DNA from 2 places in the Cobetia sp. cqz5-12 genome. Region 1 is predicted to be linked to the other one. Evidence: predicted binding sites of a transcription regulator. Region 1 holds the regulator's gene; the other holds the start of a gene.

The links. Region 1 encodes LexA, which represses DNA repair genes until DNA is damaged. Its sites were predicted from a motif close to TACTGTNTANNTANACAGTA; they were not measured.
Region 2: the regulator LexA is predicted to act here: its motif matches at 1,594-1,613, upstream of dinB (DNA polymerase IV).

The regions. Positions count from the first base shown of each region.
Region 1 covers NZ_CP044522.1:985,914-989,324, reverse strand. The annotation lists gene F8A90_RS04235 (TetR/AcrR family transcriptional regulator) at 1-613, opposite strand, end outside; gene lexA (transcriptional repressor LexA) at 1,157-1,786, shown strand; gene F8A90_RS04225 (hypothetical protein) at 1,890-2,129, opposite strand; gene F8A90_RS04220 (DUF6586 family protein) at 2,382-2,861, opposite strand; gene topA (type I DNA topoisomerase) at 2,861-3,411, opposite strand, start outside.
Region 2 covers NZ_CP044522.1:2,867,951-2,871,361, forward strand. The annotation lists gene F8A90_RS11960 (Na+/H+ antiporter family protein) at 119-1,465, shown strand; gene dinB (DNA polymerase IV) at 1,632-2,690, shown strand; gene purU (formyltetrahydrofolate deformylase) at 2,806-3,411, opposite strand, start outside.

The sequences.
Region 1 (3,411 bases):
CCGCGACCACCACCGGCCGCATGTGCTGAATCAGCTCACGCACCGTGGTGTGATGGCCGTATTCGGCCTCCTCGATATCGCGCAGTGCATCCAGGCCCGAGAAGGTGAAGATCACGCTGCCGAGCATGAAGTGCAGGCGCCAGAAGCGCTCGTTGTCCGGCAGATCAGGCGTCGCCAGCTTCAGAAGCTCGGCGAAGCGGCTGAAGACCGTGCCGTAATGCTCGCGGATATAGCGCCGCATGTGGCCCTGCCCCTGGGTATAGGCCAGCCCAAGCAGGCGCATGAAGGTACGCAGGCTGTTGCGCTCGGCCGGCACCTCCAGCACGGTGCGCGCCATCACCTCCAGCAGGACCTCCAGCGGCACCTGACGCCCGGCGTATTGCTGCTCGACGCTGTCGAGTGCCGCGTGGAAACGCTCACTGAACGGATCGAGATAGCGCGCGAAGACCGCCTGGATCAGCGATTTCTTGGAGCCGAAGTGGTAGTTCACCGCCGCCAGATTGACCTTGGCCTTGCTGGTGATGTTGCGCAGTGAGGTCTCGGCGAAGCCGCGCTCGGCGAACAGCACCTCGGCAGTATCGAGGATGCGGGTAACGGTATCGGTCTGGGCCATGGGCGGAACCCTTGTCAGGTAGAAAAGGACTGGAGTCGTAGGTCACGGCGCAAGCCCCGCACGGCGACTCTCTCATGAGGTGGTGCTGGTTCACGGCAAGGCCGCGTACGATCAAGGCATGTTCGAACACGGCCCGCTCGAGCACGGCATGTTTGATCATGCCTCGACCGGCCACCGCCATCGACGAACATTCGTTTGAAACACTTTGATTCTAGCGCGCCATGCCATGACTGACAATTCTCTCGCGTTTCAAACGCCAGAGGTTTAGCCAAGACTGATATTCGCTGAACGCTGACCGTGGCGATCCAAGGACTCGCAATATCCGTCCCTCCCAGACAGCCCGCCTGACCTCATCAGCAGAGCCTTTGACATCGGGCAAGCAAGGTCACCAGACAGCGATCTCTCGACGACTACCTGCCCTTTGAGGCCACCACGCAAGCCACGATGCCTTGCATGACCGCCATGACTGGATACAATGACAGTTGTATGGATGCACACCCCGTGCCGTCAGCTCAAGATGCCGCCCAGGCCAAAGGCAATGCCATGACCCAGCCGCTTACTCCGCGCCAGCAGGATGTCTTCGACTTCATCATCAAGACCATCAAGTCCTCTGGCTACCCGCCGACGCGGGCCGAAATCGCCCAGGCGCTGGGCTTCCGCTCGCCGAATGCCGCCGAGGAGCATCTGCGCGCCCTCAAGCGCAAGGGCGCCATCGAGATGGTGCCGGGCACCTCACGCGGCATTCGCGTGCCGTCGCTGGCTGACGTCGACGACAGCGCCAACGATGGCCTGCCGGTGATCGGGGAAGTGGCTGCCGGCAGCCCGATTCTTGCCAGCGAGCATATCGACCGCCACTGTCCGCTGCCGAGTGACTACTTCTCGCCGGCTGCCGACTACCTGCTGCGTGTGCGCGGCGTGTCGATGAAGGATGTGGGGATTCTGGAAGGCGACCTGCTGGCCGTACACCGCACCACCAGCGTGCGTGACGGCCAGATCGTGGTGGCCCGCCTGGGGGATGAAGTCACCGTCAAGCGCTTCCGCCGTGACGGGCACTACGTATGGCTGGAAGCCGAAAACGAGGACTTCTCGCCGATCAAGGTCGACCTGCGCACGGACAGTCTGGAGATCGAGGGTCTCGGGGTGGGCGTCATCCGCGATGGTGGCCTGCACTGAGGCCTTGACCAGCAGCGCTTTGCCCAGCAGAAAAGCCGCACGCATCGCACAAAAAAACCCGCCTCGAGGCGGGTTTTTTTGTGCGCGAAGCATGAGCGATGAATCAGTGCACGATGCCTTCTGACTGCTCGTCCTCGTCTTCTTCGCCATCCCAGAGGCGAGTCCGGGTGATGGCGTGGTCGATCATCTCACGCGCGACCTCGAAACGATTGTCACGCAGCAGATCAGCGGCCTCGTCCGAAATGCGAATGCTGAGCAGCGGCTCACCTTCGCTTTCCGCGGCGCGCAGAATCACTTCACCATCTTCCATTTGCACAATTTCAAGTACGGCGGGATCGGACACGTCATTCCTCCTGCACGGCATCTCGCGAGATACCGGCGTCGTTGTAATCGTCAGCGCGACGGCTGGCAAGCCCGGCACCGCGCTGCCATCAGCGACGCAGAAAAAAGTACGACCACAGCCAGAGCCATGGTCGTACCGGAGAATGCAGGGCTTGCCACAATGCGATCAGTCTAGCACCCGTGAAGGCGAAACGTCACCCGATTGCCATCCGCCAGTCATCACCAGCGTGCAGCACCAGATCAACGCCTGAACCTACCACTCGACACTCGACTCGCGCAGCTGCGGCAGCAGCGCCTTGAATGCCGTGATGGCAGCGCTGAGCCGCTCGGCCAGCGAGGCGTTCGAAGCTGCCGCGATGATCAGGCCATCACCACGCGAGCGCGATTCCTCGCGGCGAGCGGCACCGTCCTCTTCATGCAGGCGGGTCACATCCGCGACCAGCTCAGACAACCAGCTGTCGGGACGCTCCAGCAGGCTGCGCAGCTGCTCGACCTCGGCAATGGGCGTCGGCGGGGTGGAAAGGCGCTCACGCCAGCCACCCTGCGGCCAGCGCGCTGTCACGGCACACTCTTCCAGCAATGACGCCAGCGCAAGCTCCAGTAGGGCGAGCGCGCCCTCCTCACCGGCCATGCGTCGTGCCACGGCATGCTCATCGTCGCCAGAGGCTGCTGACTGGGCCAGCAGCAACTCGGCCTGATACAGCAGCTGATTGGTACGGGCACGCTGGCTCATCAGCTCTTGGCTCCCTTGCGCTTGTCCTCGACGACCCAGCGGCCGTTGTCATAGGTCGCCTTCCAACCGGTCGCCTTGCCTTCCTCATCGGTCATGACGTATTGAGCCTTGACCTTGCGCGAGAAGCGAATCTGCGCCGGACGTCCGTCCGGGTCCTGATCCGGGGCATCAAGAATGAAGTGATACTTCTCCGGCAGCTCGTCGGCATGCGCCTTGAGCTCCTTGACCAGCGGCGGACGCGTCTCGCGATTCTTCGGGAACTGACTGGCCGCCAGGAACAGGCCACTGGCGCCATCGCGCAGTACGTAGTGGTCCTCGACCTTGACGCAGGCAAGTTCCGGCATCGGAATCGGGTCCATCTTCGGCGGCGCTACCTCACCGGACTTGAGCAGCTTGCGGGTGTTCTTGCAATTCTCGTTGGTGCAGCCGAAGTACTTGCCGAAACGCCCGGTCTTGAGCTGCATGTCGGAGCCGCACTTGTCGCACTCGATCACCGGGCCATCGTAACCCTTGATGCGGAACTGTCCTTCCTCGACCTCGTGACCGACAC
Region 2 (3,411 bases), 1.9 Mb from region 1:
ACGAATGTACATGTCATGCGAGGCATTGCCCCGGGATCGGGTGGCCACGCTCCCACAGTTCGCCCGCTCTGTCCGCAACACTCCCAAAGCTGGCACAACCCCACATAGAGGTACTCGCATGAATGCGGTAATTCTGGCCGTCCTGGTCATGGTCGGCCTGTCGTTGGCTCGCGTCTCGGTCGTCTTCGCGCTGGTCGCCGGCGCCTTGGTCGGCGGTCTGTTCAGCGGCCTGTCTCTGACTGATACGCTCGGCGCCTTCAATGACGGTGTCGGCGGCGGCGCCAAGGTCGCGCTGGCCTACGCCACCCTCGGTGCCTTCGCCGTCGCCCTGTCTCGCTCCGGTTTGCCGGACCTGCTCGCCGCACGCCTGATCGGCCTGCTCAATGGCGAAAGCACACCGCGCCGCCAGACGGCCATCAAGTACGGCCTGCTGGGCAGCGTGACCCTGGTCGCGATTTCCTCCCAGAACCTGATTCCGGTCCACATCGCCTTCATCCCGATCCTGATTCCGCCGCTGTTGGTCGCCATGAACCGCCTGCGCCTGGATCGTCGCGCCGTGGCCTGTGCACTGACCTTCGGCCTGACCGCGCCCTACATGCTGCTGCCGGTCGGTTTCGGCTCCATCTTCCTCAACGACATCCTGCTGGCCAACATCAATGATGCCGGCCAGTCGCTCGGTCTGGACGTGACCCGTGGCATGGTGCCGATGGCGATGGCGATTCCGGTCGGCGGCATGTTCCTCGGCCTGCTGACGGCGCTGTTCGTCTCCTACCGCAAGCCGCGTGACTACGCGACCCGCGAGATCAAGTCCAGCAACGTGCCGCACCACACGCCCATGCACACGCCGTCCAAGAGCGGCCTGATCATGGCAGGCGTCGCCATCATCGCCGCCCTCGGCATTCAGCTGTATTCCGGCTCCATGATTCTCGGCGGCCTGGTCGGCTTCGCCATCCTCTCGCTGGGTGGCCTGTTCAAGTGGAACGAAGCGGATGACCTCTTCACCTCCGGCATGCGCATGATGGCACTGATCGGCTTCATCATGATCTCGGCGGCTGGTTTCGCTTCCGTGATGAAGGCCACCGGCGACATCCAGACCCTGGTCGACGCCTCCTTCCATATCATCGGTGACAACAAGCCGCTGGCCGCACTGGTCATGCTGATGGTCGGCCTGTTCATCACTCTGGGCATCGGCTCCAGCTTCTCGACCATTCCGATCATTGCCGCCATCTACGTGCCGCTGGCGCTGCAATTCGGCTTCTCGCCGCTGGCCACCGTCGCGCTGATCGGCACCGCCGCCGCGCTGGGAGATGCCGGCTCACCGGCCTCTGATTCGACCCTCGGCCCGACTTCCGGCCTGAATGTCGATCAGCAGCACGACCATATCTGGGACAGCGTGGTGCCGACCTTCATCCACTACAACATCCCGCTGATCGTATTCGGCTGGGTGGCCGCGATGACGCTGTAACCCCCCCTGAGCAAAAGCCTCGCGCCCAAGCGAGATGCCAGACGTGCCAACGCCCGACAGCGAGGACCTTCCTCACTGTCGGGCGTTGTCGTTATTGAGCCTGCTCAGGCCCAATAAATGGGCACAGTTACTGGACAGCCATCCAGTCTTTTAGCATGATGCGCGCATGCGCAAGATCCTCCACGCCGACTGCGATTGCTTCTATGCCGCCGTCGAGATGCTCCGCCATCCCGAGTGGCGCGACGTGCCCATCGCCATCGGCGGCCGTACCGAGCAACGCGGTGTCATCGCCACCTGCAACTATCCCGCGCGTGCCTTCGGCGTACGCTCGGCGATGTCGACTGCCCGCGCGCTGCGCCTTTGCCCACAGCTGATTCTGGTGCCACCGGACTTCGAGCGCTACCGCGCCGTCTCCGCCGAGATCCAGGCACTCTTCCATGAACTGACGCCCTTGGTGGAGCCCCTCTCGCTGGATGAAGCCTATCTGGATGTCAGCGCCGTGACTGACTTTCAGGGCAGCGCCACCTGGATGGCGCGCTGGCTGAAGGAGGAGGCGCTCAAGCGCACCGGCATCACACTCTCCCTTGGCGTGGCCGCCAACAAGTTTCTGGCCAAGATCGCCAGTGACTGGGAAAAGCCCGACGGCCTGACGGTGATCACGCCCGAGACCAGCGACGCCTTCATCCGCCAGCTGCCGGTAGGCAAGCTGCACGGGGTCGGCCCGGCGACGCTGGCGCGCCTGACACGCCTGGGCATCACCACCTGCGAGGACATGCGTGGCACGCCGTTGACGACACTGGCCGAACACTTCGGCAAGTTCGGCACCCGCCTGCACGAACTGGCGCACGGCATCGATGAGCGACCGGTACGTGTCGAACGCGAGCGCAAGTCGATCAGTGTCGAACACACCTTCGATCACGACCTGCCTGACCTGCCGGCTTGTCTCGAGCGCCTGCCTACCCTGCTCGAACGCCTGACCAGCCGACACGCCCGCCATGACCAGCCGGTGCTGGCCAAACAGTTCGTCAAGATCCGCTTCAACAACTTCGAGAGCACCACGCTGGAAAGCCTGCTCCCCGCCTCGACCACCACGCTGCCAAGCGCCAACAGCTTCGCCCTTTTGATGGAGCAAGCCTGGCAACGCGGCCACCGCCCTGTCCGCCTGCTGGGTGTCGGCGTGCGCCTCAAGGCCCGCGAGGACGCCCAGCAGCTGGGATTGTTCTAGCTCGCACCAGTCGCTCCCCCATCCCAAAACAACAAAGCCGGCACCTGAAACAGGTACCGGCTTCTTCGTCATGACCTCAGGTCGATGACAGACTCATGCGTTGAGCAAGCGAGGCTCAGGCGAAGACGATGGTCTTGTTGCCGTGGATCAGCACGCGATCCTGCAGGTGCCAACGCAGCCCGCGCGCCAGCACTTTCTGCTCGACATCCCGGCCGATGCGCACCAGTTCCTCGGCGGTATGGCAGTGAGTGACGCGATGGATGTCCTGCTCGATGATCGGGCCGGCATCCAGCTCTTCGGTCACATAATGGCAGGTCGCCCCGATCAGCTTGACCCCACGTCCGAAGGCCTGGTGATACGGCTTGGCGCCTACGAAGGAAGGCAGGAAGCTGTGATGGATATTGATCAGGCGACCGGCATAGCGCTCACATAGGCTCGGCGGAATAATCTGCATGTAGCGCGCCAGCACGATGCAATCGGCCCGGGATTCTTCCACCAGACGCTCGACCTCGGCAAAGGCCGGGGCCTTGTCATTCTTGTCGACCGGCACGTGATGGAACGGAATGCCGTGCCATTCCACCAGCGAGCGCATGTCATCGTGGTTGGAAATGACGCAGGGGATCTCGCAATCCAGATCACCGGACTGCCAGCGATGCAGCAGGTCCACCAGGCAATGGGAGTCTTTGGAAACCATCAACACGACACGCTTCTTGGCAGCGGT